Linked DNA regions of Spartinivicinus marinus. The protein of the gene in region 1 interacts with the protein of each later gene in a pairwise test. Links are inferred from orthologs where the notes say so. Each region holds a gene or a part of one and is shown in the gene's direction. Other genes may lie near its edges.

What was found. Proteins that work in one complex are often made in the same cells at the same time.
Region 2: the proteins of OQE68_RS22470 (region 1) and dsbD interact in binary tests that used the Escherichia coli proteins (3 or more experiments, as listed by UniProt). The link is inferred for Spartinivicinus marinus from one-to-one orthologs.

Annotation. Positions count from the first base shown.
Region 1 is NZ_JAPJZK010000001.1:4,998,624-5,006,277, forward strand. The notes cover bases 1,951-4,949. They hold OQE68_RS22470 (DsbE family thiol:disulfide interchange protein), read left to right. Parts: upstream 1,951-3,169; coding sequence 3,170-3,730; downstream 3,731-4,949. Other genes in these bases: OQE68_RS22465 (heme lyase CcmF/NrfE family subunit), read left to right, coding at 1,951-3,183; OQE68_RS22475 (cytochrome c-type biogenesis protein), read left to right, coding at 3,753-4,244; ccmI (c-type cytochrome biogenesis protein CcmI), read left to right, coding at 4,241-4,949. Also shown: OQE68_RS22450 (heme ABC transporter permease), read left to right, coding at 1-495; heme exporter protein CcmD, read left to right, coding at 505-687; cytochrome c maturation protein CcmE, read left to right, coding at 684-1,142; more of OQE68_RS22465, read left to right, coding at 1,186-1,950; more of ccmI, read left to right, coding at 4,950-5,473; OQE68_RS22485 (GntR family transcriptional regulator), read left to right, coding at 5,881-6,546; chromosome segregation protein SMC, read left to right, coding at 7,049-7,654. UniProt on the Escherichia coli protein: Involved in disulfide bond formation. Catalyzes a late, reductive step in the assembly of periplasmic c-type cytochromes, probably the reduction of disulfide bonds of the apocytochrome c to allow covalent linkage with the heme.
Region 2 is NZ_JAPJZK010000001.1:3,453,690-3,461,269, reverse strand. Bases 2,580-5,504 are described here. They hold dsbD (protein-disulfide reductase DsbD), read left to right. Parts: upstream 2,580-3,071; coding sequence 3,072-4,937; downstream 4,938-5,504. Other genes in these bases: aroQ (type II 3-dehydroquinate dehydratase), read left to right, coding at 5,246-5,504; OQE68_RS15575 (GGDEF domain-containing response regulator), read left to right, coding at 2,580-2,835. Outside these bases: OQE68_RS15585 (transglutaminase-like cysteine peptidase), read right to left, coding at 1-432; OQE68_RS15580 (hypothetical protein), read right to left, coding at 560-964; more of OQE68_RS15575, read left to right, coding at 1,198-2,579; more of aroQ, read left to right, coding at 5,505-5,686; accB (acetyl-CoA carboxylase biotin carboxyl carrier protein), read left to right, coding at 5,839-6,303; accC (acetyl-CoA carboxylase biotin carboxylase subunit), read left to right, coding at 6,333-7,580. UniProt on the Escherichia coli protein: Required to facilitate the formation of correct disulfide bonds in some periplasmic proteins and for the assembly of the periplasmic c-type cytochromes.

The DNA of each region.
Region 1 (7,654 bases):
ATTTGGAAAATGAAACTGGCCGATATGGCAGCTAAATGTTGTGCCCCCATTGGTGCTTCTTTCACCATCCTTGCTTTACTCACAGGTGCTATTTGGGGCAAACCTACCTGGGGTACCTGGTGGGAGTGGGATGCCCGACTTACCTCAATGCTGATTTTATTATTTCTTTATTTAGGTTTTATTGCCTTAGAAAACGCCATTGATAATGTTCAAACTGCAGCCAAAGCGTGTGCAGTGCTGGCGTTGGTTGGGCTGGTTAATATCCCGATTATCAAATACTCCGTGGAGTGGTGGAATACGCTACATCAACCTGCCACTTTAAAACTCACCGAAAAGCCTAGCATGGCACCCGAAATGTTAGTGCCATTGCTGATATGTATTGCGGGGTTTTATTGCTTTTTTCTGGTGGTCTTTTTATACCGGCTACGCAATGAAATTCTATGGCGAGAACGGCGCACACAATGGGTGCGGCTTTGGATGAAGCGGTTTCAATAGGTGTGTTTTATGTATTTTGAGTCATGGCAGCAGTTTTGGTTAATGGGGGGGCATGGTCCCTATGTGTGGGTCAGTTATGCGATTGGCCTGATGGTGGTTTTGTACAACGTTTTGAGCCCATGGTTAAAGCGTAAGCAGCTGATTAAAGACACCTTACGAAGTATCCGCCGGGAAGAGGTAGGTCAGTCATGAATCCAGTACGTAAGCAACGGCTGTTGGTGGTGATATTCATTGTGCTTGGTGTTAGCTTGGCTGTGGGGTTAGCACTGTTTGCTCTGCAAGAAAACGTCAACTATTTCTACTCTCCCCAGCAGTTGCAGGCAGGTGAAGCCAAGCTGGATCAGAAAATTCGAGTGGGTGGCTTAGTTGTACCGGGATCAGTCAAGCGTGATCCTCAGAGTTTAAAGGTGGAGTTTACCATTACCGATCAACAAGCCACGGCAGTTGTTCGCTATGAAGGTATTTTGCCGGACCTGTTCCGCGAAGGGCAAGGAATCATTGCCTTAGGCAAATTGTCAGCTAATCAGGTTGTAGAAGCTGATGAGGTATTGGCTAAACATGATGAAAACTATATGCCGCCAGAAGTACAGGAAGCACTTGAAAAGGCTGGGCATCCTGGTCGTAACACCCAGGCATCTGCACAATGATGGGACAGATAAATAACCTTGTGTCAGCTGGAGAAAAAATAGCATGATTCCAGAACTTGGCCACCTGGCATTAATAATTGCTTTGTGTTTGGCTGTATTACTCGCTGTTGTGCCACTAATGGGCAGCTACTGTAAAGACCACATCATGATGGGGCTGGCTAAGCCCCTGGCAACTGGCCAGCTGGTCTTCCTAGCACTCAGTTTTGGCTGCTTAGCTTATGCCTTTTTAGTGGATGACTTTTCTGTTGCCTATGTTGCCCAAAACTCTAATACACTGCTGCCAACACCTTATAAATTCAGTGCTGTATGGGGTGCCCATGAAGGCTCGTTCCTACTCTGGTGCCTTATTATGGCCTGCTGGACTTTTGCGGTAGCGCTAGCCAGTAACCATCTGCCTGAGCGAGTAACAGCAAGGGTGTTAGCTATTTTAGGCTGGTGCTCAGTTGGGTTTTTACTGTTTTTGGTGATTACCTCAAACCCCTTTGAGCGCTTATTACCCAATACCCCAGCGGATGGGCGTGATCTGAATCCTTTGCTGCAAGACTTTGGCTTAATCATTCATCCACCTTTGTTATATGTGGGCTATGTAGGCTTTTCTGTGGTATTTGCCTTTGCTATTACCGCATTGTTGGAAGGACGTTTAGATGCTACTTGGGCCCGTTGGTCTCGACCTTGGACAGCTGTTGCCTGGGCGTTTTTAACCGTTGGTATTGCACTAGGTAGCTGGTGGGCATACTACGAGCTTGGCTGGGGAGGCTGGTGGTTCTGGGACCCTGTGGAAAATGCTTCATTTATGCCCTGGTTGGTGGGAACGGCATTAATGCACTCATTGGCTGTGACAGAAAAACGAGGCGTTTTTAAAAGCTGGACCGTTTTTTTAGCGATTTTTTCTTTTTCCTTGAGTCTGTTAGGAGCCTTCTTAGTTCGTTCTGGCGTATTAACTTCAGTTCACTCGTTTGCCAGTGATCCTTCCCGTGGTGTCTTTATTTTAGTGTTATTGCTGATTGTAATTGGTGGCTCGTTTACTTTGTATGCCTTTCGCGCACCAGCAGTGGCCAGTCAGCAGCGATTTAGCTGGCAGTCTAAAGAAGCATTATTGTTGCTAAATAATATATTTCTATCAGTGGCTACTGCCATGATTTTAATTGGTACCCTATACCCACTGATTGCAAAAGCCTTAGGGGATAACAGTATTTCTATAGGTAAACCCTATTTTGACTTAATGTTTTCGGTATTTATGGCTCCTCTGGCTATTTGTTTGGGAATTGGCATTTGGGCCAACTGGAAGCAGTCTAAGGCAAGCTTTTTATGGCAACAACTGCGGTATATTGGCTTGGTCAGTGTGATTTTAGGTGTTGTATTTTGCTTCAGTTACGGTGATGGCTGGTTATTACCTGCTTGGTTGGCTGTTTCGCTCGTGGCCTGGATATGTCTCGCTTCAGTCAAACAGCTTTATTATAAAACCCGAAATCAGTCGTCTTTTATCTCTGGCTTACGTCGGCTACCGAGGCATTACTATGGTATGTGGTTTGCGCATATTGGCTTTGCGGTCACTATAGCGGGGGCGGTATTGACCAGTTTTTACAGTATTGAGCGGGATATAAAGCTAGCACCTGGGGATTCCGTTAACTTGGCTGGTTATCAGTTTTTATTTAAAGGGATTCAAGAAAAACAAGGGCCAAACTATGTTGCCCAACAGGGCCAGTTGGTTGTAACCAAAGATGAGCAGGTGGTTGCATCATTAAAGCCTGAAAAGCGCCGTTATCCGGTGCAGCAAAATGTTATGACCGAAGCCGCAATTGATCCAGGTTTATTCCGTGATTTGTATGTAGCACTAGGTGAACCGCTTGATGAAAGTGGTGCCTGGGCAGTAAGAGTACACTTTAAAGCATTTGTTCGGTTGATTTGGTTGGGTGCTTTATTGATGGCTCTAGGCGGCGTGCTGGCGGCGCTTGATAAACGTTATCGCCTGCGATTGACTGCAAAACAAACGAATTCCCACGTAGTCAAGGCTGAGGTGGTTGCTGATGGCACGGCTTAAGTTATTTATTCCCTTACTGTTGTTTATTGCGTTAGTAGGTTTTCTTTATCAAGGTATTTATGACAAAGATGACAGCCTGACATCCGCATTACTGAATAAGCCATTTCCAGCATTCTCACTTCCTACTGTGCAGTCTGCTGAAACTAATGTTGGTAAACAGGCATTATTAGGAGAAGTTGCACTGGTTAATGTATGGGCGACCTGGTGTCCTTCTTGTCAGGTAGAGCATCCCTATTTACTCAAGCTGGCCCAGCAAGGGGTGAAAATTATCGGTGTTAATTATAAGGATGATCGTGCGGCTGCTCAGCAATGGCTAACTAAGCTAAAGAACCCTTATGTGTTTAGTGTGTTTGATGAGAAAGGACGGCTTGGATTGGATTTAGGTGTTTATGGTGCACCTGAAACCTACTTAATCGATAGGGAAGGGGTTATTCGTTATAAGCATGTTGGTGTGGTAGATGAACAGGTTTGGCTGACTAAAATTAAACCAAAATACGATGCCTTAAAAATGAATACGGCAGGAACAGTACAACAGGATGCAGGCTAGTGGGATGTCGTTAGCAATGAATATGAAAGCGTGTTTAAAGCCACTGCTGATTTTGCTGGTGAGCACTGTGGGGTGGTTGTCAGTTAGTTGGGCTGCTATTGATACTTATCCATTTCAAACTGAAGAGCAACGCCAGCGGTTTAAACAGTTAACGGATGAGCTTCGCTGCCCTAAATGTCAAAACCAGAATATTGCTGATTCCAATGCGCCCATTGCGAAAGATCTTCGTGAAGAAATATACCGACAGTTGCTAGCTGGACAGTCAAACCAAGCCATTGCTGACTTTATGGTAGCTCGTTACGGAGAATTTGTTTTATATCGACCTGCCTTTAGTAAGAAAACCTGGTTATTGTGGATAGGGCCATTTATTTTGTTAGTAGTGGGGGCAGGGATTTTTTATCGATTAATTAGGAAGGGGCAGTCATCTACTGCTCCCGCTTCAGCTTCATTATCGGAAGCTGAGCAGCAGCAAATTGAAGCTATTATTCACCAGCATGAAGAACCGAAGTCATGATGTTATTTTGGGTTACTGCAGCAGTATTTTTAATCATTGCTGTGTTGTTTATATTATTACCAATTCCCCGTCTTAACAGGCGATTAAATGAAGCCAGCCAACAACAGCAAGCTGAGCAGGTTGCTCGTTACCAGCAACAATTAGCCGAGCTAGACTCTGCTCATGCGGATGGCCAGCTAGATAGCCTGGACTATGAAGAGCAAAAAAATGCCTTAGGAAAACGCTTACTGGCCGATTATCAACAGGTAAAGTCAACCCGGTTGAGCACAATAACTTGGTTGGCAGGGGGTAGCTTGCCTGTGGCTGCAATTGGCCTTTATTTATTATTGGGTGGAAGTCAGCAATTGGCATTTACCCAAGAGCTAAAAGCAATTGACTGGGATAATGCCAGTGGCAAAGAGTTGGTTAATTCACTGGAAACATTAGCTGCTGACTATCCTAACCAACCACAAGTGCATTATTTATTGGCCCGTACTTATATGGCAATGAATCAGTTGGGAAAGGCAGAGCAGGCTTTTACAGTATTAAAAGTACAAGCTCCGGATGACCCATCAGTCATTGCGCAGTTAGCGCAGGTTAAATACTTAAGGCAAAATAATAAAATCACTCAAGAAGTCACAACGCTTGCTCAGCAAGCATTGACTATTCAGCCGAACCAACCCACGGCGCTTGGCATTATGGGAATTGCGGCATTTGAGTCAGGGGATTACCAACAGGCAATTCATTATTGGCAACAAGTGTTAGCTACTCGCCCTGATCATGCAACAGCCACTGCGTTACAGCAGGGAATAGCAAAAGCACAACAATTGGCGAGTACAGAAAGTGCTCCATCAAAACCACAAGAGGCAGATAAGCCTGCGTCTAAACAAGTTGATGGAGAAAAACTCGCTGATGCAGAAATCAGTGTTTTAGTGGAATTGGATGAAACATTACTACAACAGTTGCCTAAGCAGGCGAAGGTTTATGTGTTAGCTAAGCACGCTAGCATGAGAATGCCTGTTGCAGTTGTACCACTCCAGATTAGTGAACTACCTGCTTTGGTAAAACTTAATGACTCAAAAGTCATGATAGCTGGAAATAAATTGTCTCAATATCAGATGGTTGATGTGATTGCTAAAATCTCTATTTCAGGAGATGCTACTCAAAGTGACTATGTAGTCAGCAAGCAAAATATTAAAGTGAATCATAAAGGGGTTGTACGTTTAGCCATCTCTAAAAGCAGTAGTTAGTATTTCACGATGCTGTGTTGTCAATTATTCATGTGGCTGACAACATAGCGTACCTCCCCCTCTTGCCTATAAAAAATATCCTTCAGTAGTTTCTTTGAGCAATTGCCAGTAGTTCCTAAATATTAGACTAAAAGCTTAGAAATTAAGATTATAAAACAACTCGTTTTAGCTATATGATGTTCTGAATATCATGTTGTAAACATTGAAAAGGCTGTAAAAATACAGTCTTTTTTATTTCTACCTGTCTAACAATAAAATTTTCAATCGAAAAGTGTAGCTTTTTGTACAGTTTTTGTCGTATAAATAGAAAAATAATTGTACTTATATGATGACTGTTTAGCTTTCAATAATTATTATGTATCTTTGTGTGAATAATGAAATAATAAATTACATAACTGGAATCAGTAATGGTCTTTAAAGCATCTGATAGTCTTTCTGAACAAATTGCACAACACTTAGCAAGTAAAATTATTAAAGGAGAGCTACTTGCTAAGGAAAGGATTCAGGAATTAAAGGTAGCAAGCGAGTTAGGAGTAAGCCGTGGTTCTGTTCGAGAAGCCTTGCTGATATTACAACGCAAGCATTTAATTGATATTTTGCCCCGTCGTGGTGCAATGGTCACTGAATTAACTGAGCATAGAGTGCAAAGCCTATATGAAATGGTGGTGGAGTTGTATTCATTTCTTGCTTTGAAAGTGGCTGAGAATTGGCAGGCTGAAGTTCAGCTGAAACCGTTCAAGGCAACGTTAAAAGAGCTTGAGCTATTAGCTGAGCAACGCAATATTGAGCGTTACATTGAGGTAAGCTTTGATATTTTACGTCAAGCACTACCGATTGCTGATAATTCCTACTTGGAACAAATTTTAGCCAATGTTCAGCCTGCTATCCATCGAACCTATTTCTTAGTCGCAAGCAAATATGAGGATCATATTGTTAAAAGCTTAGGCTTTTTTAAGGCGTTAATTCAGGTAGTTGAACAAAGAGATCAACAGCAAATCAGACAAGTTGTTGCTGCCTACGGTAAACACCACCGGGATATGCTAATGAAAGTTGTAGGAGGTCGTGAATATTAAATGAAATTGATCTAATTTTAATCGATTCTACCTTTGATTGAGAACAGTAGCGTTATTTTGATAATGCTACTGACTTCTATCTATACAACTTTCTAGGTGCATTCAGTTCACTGCCTGTGTAAACTTGCTTTAGTTGGGGACTGTAGTTAGTTGTATTGGTAAAGCGGTTACTCTACATACTAAAACCACTCACCTTGTTCTGCCACTGTATGATTAAAGTGAAATAAGCAGAATGTGGGCTGTATGCTTTTTAAAGCCTATATAGCAGCCTAGTGGAGTGGTTTTGTGAGTAAGTAATTTGTTAGTAAGTAATAAGCTTTCTAAGCAAGCTCTTACCTGTTAAAAATGTTAGTTGTTAAGCCTATGTGCATGCATCCTTGAGTAAAAGTGCTATTAAGCGGTCTTTTGGGGTGCCTTTAATACGGCAGGCTTAGACAATTACAACTAGTCTTATTATTGTCCCGCCATCTTATAAAGTAAGTTTATTGAGATTTAATGTTACATGCGGCTTAAATCAATCAAACTGGCAGGCTTTAAGTCTTTTGTTGACCCCACCAATGTTCCCCTACCCAGTAATATGTGTGGTGTAGTGGGTCCTAATGGTTGTGGAAAATCAAATATCATCGATGCTGTGCGTTGGGTAATGGGAGAAAGTTCCGCTAAAAACCTGCGTGGCGAGTCAATGACCGATGTTATCTTTAATGGCTCAAATGCACGGAAACCTGTGGGGCAAGCCTCGGTTGAGTTGATTTTTGATAATAGTGATGGCTCATTGGTGGGAGAGTACGCCAAATACAGTGAAATTTCAGTTAAGCGCCGAGTCACCCGCGATAGTAAAAACCAATATTTTCTAAATGGTACAAAATGTCGGCGTAAAGACATTACTGATATTTTCCTAGGTACGGGGTTAGGGCCTCGGAGCTATGCCATTATCAGCCAGGGAATTATCTCTAATTTAATTGAATCAAAGCCTGAAGAGTTAAGGGTTTTTATTGAAGAAGCGGCGGGGATATCAAAATATAAAGAGCGCCGCCGTGAAACAGAAAACCGTATTCGCCGTACCACTGAAAACCTTGAGCGATTGACTGACCTACGTGAAGAACTGGAG
Region 2 (7,580 bases), 1.5 Mb from region 1 along the record:
ATTAAGGCTCAAGGCTTTAACGTAGGTAATCCGCATTTTTTTATCAGCCACACCAAGCAAACGTAAGGTGAAGTATTTTGCAATAGAAAAATCTTCACAATCACCAGCCCCTGATGCCATAAACTCAACAGGTGTCGCCCAATAATCTTCTTTTTTCCAGTGATCAATATCGTTAACAAAGCCTAACTGATTAAAAAATGTATTAACGGCCTTGAGTTTTTCAGACTCAGGTAAATGCTGGCTTTTTTCTACTAACTGTTGCCATTGCTTTAACCGATTCACGGCTGTTTGGCCATAGCTTGTTTGAACCTGCTGCAATAATGCCTGAGATAAACTCAGCTCATTTGCCCAGGTTAAGCTCAGCAAGCCAGCAATGGCGAGGAAGAGTCCTAATTGATGCTTAGTTCTTGCAGCTATTCCTAGCGTTACCACTCATTCCCCCTAACCTGCTTTATATAAGGAAGTTAGTCAGGCACTTAGCTGTCATAGAGAAGCAGTGACTTGCGTCTTAAGCCACCACTGTAAATAAGCATAGTCAAAGAGGAGTAGGTAAAGGAGATTACTTAGACTGGCCTTGTTTGATCAGATCAGCTATTTCCTTCAGGCCAGGGTGATCAGGCTTAATCTGCTGGGCTTTTTCCAGGTACTCGCTGGCTTTTCCCCAACGCTGTTGTGTAGCCGCCCGATGCGCCCATATAAAATATTGCTCTACGATTTGCTCAACGCCCTGATTTGCTTCAACGTTATCAGGTTGTAAGCGAATTACTTCACGATAATAACCTAAAGCATTATCGCCTTCTGGTGTAGTTAGACGCCGTTCCTTGAAGGCGTCCTCTGCCTCTAGTAAAAGCCAAGCTATTTGGGTTTGAAGGCGACTCTGCTCCTTCTCAGGTTGGCTATCGTCGGTCTGCTGAGCATCAGCAAATTCAACTAATGGTTGACAGCCAGCAAGGGTAACAGCCATAAAGGCTGACAGCCAAAAAAGTACTACGTTATGCAGCATAGTAATAATTATCCAGTTGCTTTATATGACTTAAGCGAGTTTATTGTGTCCAATATTAAGTAATAGGTGAATAGTTGAGTCAAACCTCGCTATAACCTATAACTTACAAGAAAACCAATGACTGTAAACCATGTTGCTTACTCACCACGGAATCGCCATTTTGTAAGATGCATTAAAGGGCCCTCAATTTTATTATGACTGAGCTTGTAGTAAAGCCATCAACCACTTCACAAACTGCACGTTTAAAGGATCATTTCGCCCAACGCGTTACAAATCGCGCCCGCCATGTTATTGAATGTTGGCACCGACTTAATAAAGAACACTGGTCAAAACAGTGGCTAGCTGAGTTTCAACGAGCCAACGAAAAACTGCTGAAATATGCAGAACGCTTTAAACAGCAAGCTCATTCCGATATTGCCAGGCAAATCAGTAAAGTTTTACAAGACTTCAATGAAGAAAAAGCCCCTAACAGCGACGTTATCCGCCACCTCAACGACCTAATTATCAAGCTCAGTTACACTGCCCTGCGTAAAGGTGATACGTCTATTGAAATTGGCTCAATTCCTACCAGCAAGCCGGTTTATATAGGCCTTAACCACTTCAGCATGGCCACCAAACTGCTGAAGCAAATGGAGTATTTTGGCTTAAGAGCGAAAGTATTTCACACCCATGATGAGTTTATGAAGGGGTTTGAAAACCGCTATCCCGCCGTAATCGTTATCGATGTTGACTTTGGTGGAGAAAAACGAGCAGGCATTGAGCTAATCAACAATATCCAGGCTCAAATAGAAACTCCGATCCCTATTCTGTTTTATTGTGACGAAGATGACAACATTCTTACTCGCTTAGAGGCAGCACGAGCAAATGGCTGTGAGTTTTACACCCATGGTTTAGAAGCTGGCCATGTAATCGAGCGGATTGAGCAACTGACCAGAATTACCCTTAACGACCCCTACCGTGTACTAATTGTTGATGACTCCAAAGCCCAGGCTTACTTCACCCAAAGCACCTTAAATAAGGCAGGTATTATCACCCAGGTAGTCACTAAACCCCTGGAAGTGATGGATGTTCTGGAAAAGTTTGATACTGACTTAATTATCATGGATATGTACATGCCAGACTGTAATGGCATGGAACTATCCAAGGTAATCAGACAGCAGGAAAAGTACGTCAGTATTCCTATTATTTACCTGTCGGCAGAAGGAGATATTGATAAGCAGCTCGTTGCGATGGGTGAAGGTGGTGATGATTTTTTAACCAAACCTATTAAGCCCCGTCACCTGATTATGACAGTACGAAATCGTGGTGAGCGGGCAAGAACATTACTGTCAAGAATGATCCGCGATAGCTTAACTGGCTTATATAACCACACCTATACCTTGCAGCAGCTGCAAACTGAAGTCATGCGAGCTGAAGAGTATGAACATCCACTGGTCTTCGCCATGATTGACATTGATAAATTCAAAAGCGTCAATGACACCTATGGCCACCCAATGGGTGATCGAGTGATCAAAAGTCTTGCTCTATTCCTGAAGCAACGCTTAAGAAAAACCGATACGATAGGCCGCTATGGCGGTGAAGAGTTTGCCATAATTTTACCTAATACTGGACAACAGGCTGCCGTTGGCCTACTAGATGATATTCGCGAGCACTTTTCGCAAATGAAACAGCCCGCTCATCCGACTGACTTACAAGTTACTTTTAGTTGTGGCTTAGCAATGTTTGATGGAAGTAATGGTGAACAGCTTTCAGCACAAGCAGACAAGGCGCTTTATGCAGCCAAAAATGGTGGCCGAAACTGTGTAAAAGTGTATCAGGCCAGCCAAAGCTAGTTGTTTAGTTAGATTTTTTTCTACTCGTTTATTATCCCATGTTATTCTCTTTCTCCAATTAGCGCTTGCTGATGTTTATCTGAAAGTTTTTCTTTGGCTAGCCGCTCTGATAAATAATAGAAGGTAGCGCTTTTGAGCAGTGTACTCATAAATACCTGAACTGGAACCACAACATAAAAACTTAGTCAAACGTCGTTAAATCATCAGCCCATAAAAACTACTGGAAGAACCTGGATATGTATCGGCTTTCCCATTTTTGTCTTATCTTTTTCTGCTTCTTTTCAGTTAATTTACAAGCCGGACTTGATGATTTATTCGGAAGTAATGATAACCCAGCCAATTATCTTGGTGACGCGGAGTTCTTACCTGTTGAAGAGGCCTTCCAGGTAAGTGGTCAACTGGTTAACCAAGAGGCCCACATTACTGTTAAAGTTACTCCCCAGCACTACCTTTACAAAGACCGTTTCCGCTTCCAGTCACTCTCTGAAGGGGTAAGCCTAAAAGAGCCGATCTACCCTAAAGGTGAGCTTAAATTCGACCAATTTGCCCAAAAAGACCTGGAAGTTTATCCAACAGATGTCGTAGTAAAAATTCCCCTCAGCCAAACCAAGGATATTGTTGAAGTCGCTGTCACTTTTCAAGGCTGTGCAGATGCTGGTTTATGCTACCCTCCACATACCATTAACTTAGCTTTAACACCAGAGAACACAACATCAACAGAAACCTCAGCGACAACCAATGACCCCCTATCGACTAATAAATCTTCCAGACAAGTTACTGCAGCGCCTCCCTCAGAAGAGTCACAACTTTTCTCTCTGCTTTCATCCGGCAGCTGGGCTCTGATTGTTTTCTCGTTTATTGCTGGAGGTATTGCCCTAAGCTTTACCCCTTGTGTACTACCCATGGTGCCTATTCTTTCCAGCTTGATTATTGGCCAGCAACAGCAGTCTAGCTCTCAAAGCCGAAGTCTGTGGCTAAGTATTACTTATGTAGCAGGAATGAGCCTAGTCTATACATTACTTGGCGTATTAGTGGGCATGTTAGGGATTAGCTTCAATCTGCCAGCCAAACTGCAATCTGCATGGGTATTGGTGCCATTTGCAATCTTTTTTGCACTGCTTTCACTTAGCATGTTTGGTCTCTACACCTTAAGCTTGCCGCAGTTTTTACAGGCAAAAGTACACGCTATGAGTGAACAGCAAAAAGCAGGGGCTTTTACTGGTGTGTTTATTATGGGGATGTTATCAGCTGTTATGGTTTCCCCTTGTGTCTCAGCCCCTTTAATAGCTGCATTAACTTATATCAGCCAAACGGGTGATCCACTGATTGGAGGTGTTGCACTGTTTAGCTTGAGTATTGGGATGGGTATCCCACTGATCTTAATTGGCGCAGGTGCAGGCAGCTTACTACCTAAAGCAGGCGCCTGGATGAACGCTGTGAAAAATGTATTTGGCGTTATGCTACTAGCAGTTGCCGTGTGGATGCTGGAAAGGATACTGCCAGGCCCTGTTACCCTAGTGCTTTGGGCTGCATTATTAATTGGCAGTGCTGTGTATATGGGGGCACTTCAGTTTGAAAGAACCAAAGGCTGGTCTGCTTTATGGCAGTCTCTGGGTATTGTCATGATGATTTATGGGGTTTGCTTAATTATTGGTGCCGCTCAAGGCCAGCAAGACCCACTTCGCCCCCTATCTTTTGCCAGCAAGGTGAGCGCAAGCCCTACCAACAACAACCAGGGCTTCACTAAAATTTACACAACCCAGGAGTTACAGCAGGCACTAGCTAAAGCTAAAAATCAGCAAAAACCTGTTATGGTTGATTTATATGCCGACTGGTGTATTTCCTGCAAAGTCATAGAGCGCGAAGTATTTCCTGCAGAAAATGTGAAACCTCTTCTTAGCCAATTTTCATTGATCAAGCTTGATATCACCGCTTTCAATCAAAACCAACAACAGCTGCTCAAACAATACTCAATTTTTGGCCCACCAGCGCTGCTATTCTTCAGCCGAACCGGTGAAGAATTAGCAAATCTTCGTGTACAGGGAGAGATAACCGCTAACTCCCTGGAAAATCACTTAAGATCGACGCTAAATCGCAGCTAACTCCTGCAAGCTTGAACATTTGCTTCTATAATTACCAGTTCAGCCCTAAAAATGGATAAAGTTACGCGATCTTGCATACAATATTAGAGATTTTGCGTTCAAAGTCTTTAATCATGCAAATAGTGGACAGCGGCTGCCATTTTATGCACAATCGGCCGTTACATTTTTGATCATTAACTCTGTCATTACCCGTTACTGTCAGCATAAACCAGTTAATAAGGTAACTGCTGGCAGCAGTTGAGTATGACCTCAGTCGGCATGATTTGTAGTACAAGCGGAGACAGCTCAAACTCTGAGAGCCTTAACTTATGGCAACAATCTTAGTGCTGCACGGGCCTAATTTAAATTTATTAGGCACTCGGGAACCAACTATTTATGGTTCAACTACTTTAGATGATATCAACCAGACCCTGACCACTCAGGCCGTTGATCATGGTCATCACCTGCAAACACTGCAAAGTAATGCAGAGTACGAGTTAATTGAACGGATTCATGACGCAAAGCGTGAAGGGGTTAACTTTATTATTTTTAATCCTGCGGCTTTTACGCATACGAGCGTGGCACTGCGCGATGCATTATTAGGGGTAGAGATTCCTTTTATCGAGGTTCACCTTTCTAACGTCTATCAACGTGAACCTTTTCGGCATCATTCTTACTTTTCGGATGTTGCTGTTGGGGTAATTTGCGGGCTGGGTAATCAAGGCTACGAGCTAGCACTACAAGCAGCCATCAAACAGCTAGAAAACTAAGAGCTAAAGAGGCACACCTGCTGCATTTTTTAGCGCTTTGCAAAACTTAAGACCAAACAAAAATTTAAAACCAGTAAAAGCACAACAAATATCAGTACGTCACTGTTTTGTTTTTGCTTCAACAATAAGTTCAATTTATCCGAGATGACGCTATGGATATTAGAAAAGTAAAAAAACTGATCGAGTTACTAGAAGAGTCTGGTATTGATGAACTGGAAATCAAAGAGGGTGAGGAGTCAGTTCGTATTAGCCGACACGCTAACTCACCTATGATTGCTCCTGCTCAATACGCAATAGCTGCACCAGCAGCGCCAGCGCCTATTGCTGCGGCAGCAGCTCCAGCGGAAACAAAAGAAGAGTCTACACCTGCTGCCAAGCCAACAGGCCACCAAGTAACTTCACCGATGGTAGGTACTTTTTACCGCGCACCTTCTCCTAGCTCACCTGCTTTTGCTGAAGTTGGCCAACATGTTAAAGCTGGCGATGTTTTGTGTATTGTTGAAGCAATGAAAATGATGAACCAAATCGAAGCTGACAAAACAGGCACAATCGAAGCCATTTTGGTGGAAAACGGTCAACCTGTAGAGTTTGATCAGCCGCTGTTTACCATCGTTTAAACCGACTCGACAGTAGCAGGATACCCACCATGCTTGAGAAAGTACTCATTGCCAACCGAGGGGAAATTGCACTACGGATTTTACGAGCCTGCAAAGAGCTTGGCATCAAAACCGTTGCAGTCCACTCTAAAGCGGATGAATCACTAATGCATGTACGCTTAGCAGATGAAAGCGTTTGCATTGGTCCAAACAACCCCACTGAAAGCTACTTAAATATTCCGGCTCTTATTAGCGCAGCAGAAGTTACTGATGCTGTCGCTATCCACCCAGGCTATGGGTTTTTAGCTGAAAATGCTGACTTTGCAGAGCAAGTAGAGAACAGCGGCTTTACCTTTATTGGCCCATCACCTGATGTGATTCGCTTAATGGGTGACAAAGTGTCCGCCATTAAAGCTATGCAAAAAGCAGGTGTTCCCACCGTACCTGGCTCAAATGGCCCACTAACGGGTGACAAAGAGCGCTCTCTTGCCATTGCCCGTGATATTGGCTATCCAGTTATTGTTAAAGCATCTGGTGGTGGCGGTGGTCGTGGTATGCGAGTTGTTCATAGTGAAGCCCACTTACTTAGTGCAATTAATGTTACCCAATCTGAAGCCTTGGCTGCTTTTGGTAATGAAATGGTTTATCTGGAAAAATTTCTGGAAAACCCACGCCACGTTGAAGTTCAAATACTCGCCGATGGCCAGGGTAATGCCATTCACTTGGGTGATCGAGACTGTTCACTGCAACGTCGCCATCAAAAGGTTATTGAAGAAGCACCAGCCCCAGGTATTCCTGAAGAAGCGCGCCACGACATTGCTATGCGCTGTGTAAATGCCTGTATTGAAATTGGCTATCGTGGTGCAGGTACTTTTGAGTTTTTATACGAAGATGGCAATTTCTACTTCATTGAAATGAACACTCGGGTTCAGGTTGAGCACCCAGTATCTGAAATGGTGACTGGGGTCGACATTGTGAAAGAGCAACTATTGGTTGCTAGTGGCCAACCTTTAAGTATCAAACAAGAAGATATCACTATTAAAGGTCATGCCATTGAGTGTCGAATCAATGCTGAAGACCCCAAAACCTTTATGCCATCACCTGGTGAGATTAAACACTTCCATGCTCCAGGCGGTATTGGAATTCGTGTCGATTCTCATTTATATAGTGGTTATAAAGTCCCTCCTTATTACGACTCGCTCATCGCTAAAGTCATTAGCTATGGTGAGACCCGAGAAGTTGCCCTGGCTAGAATGCGTCACGCGCTAGATGAGCTGGTTGTGCATGGTATTCGTACT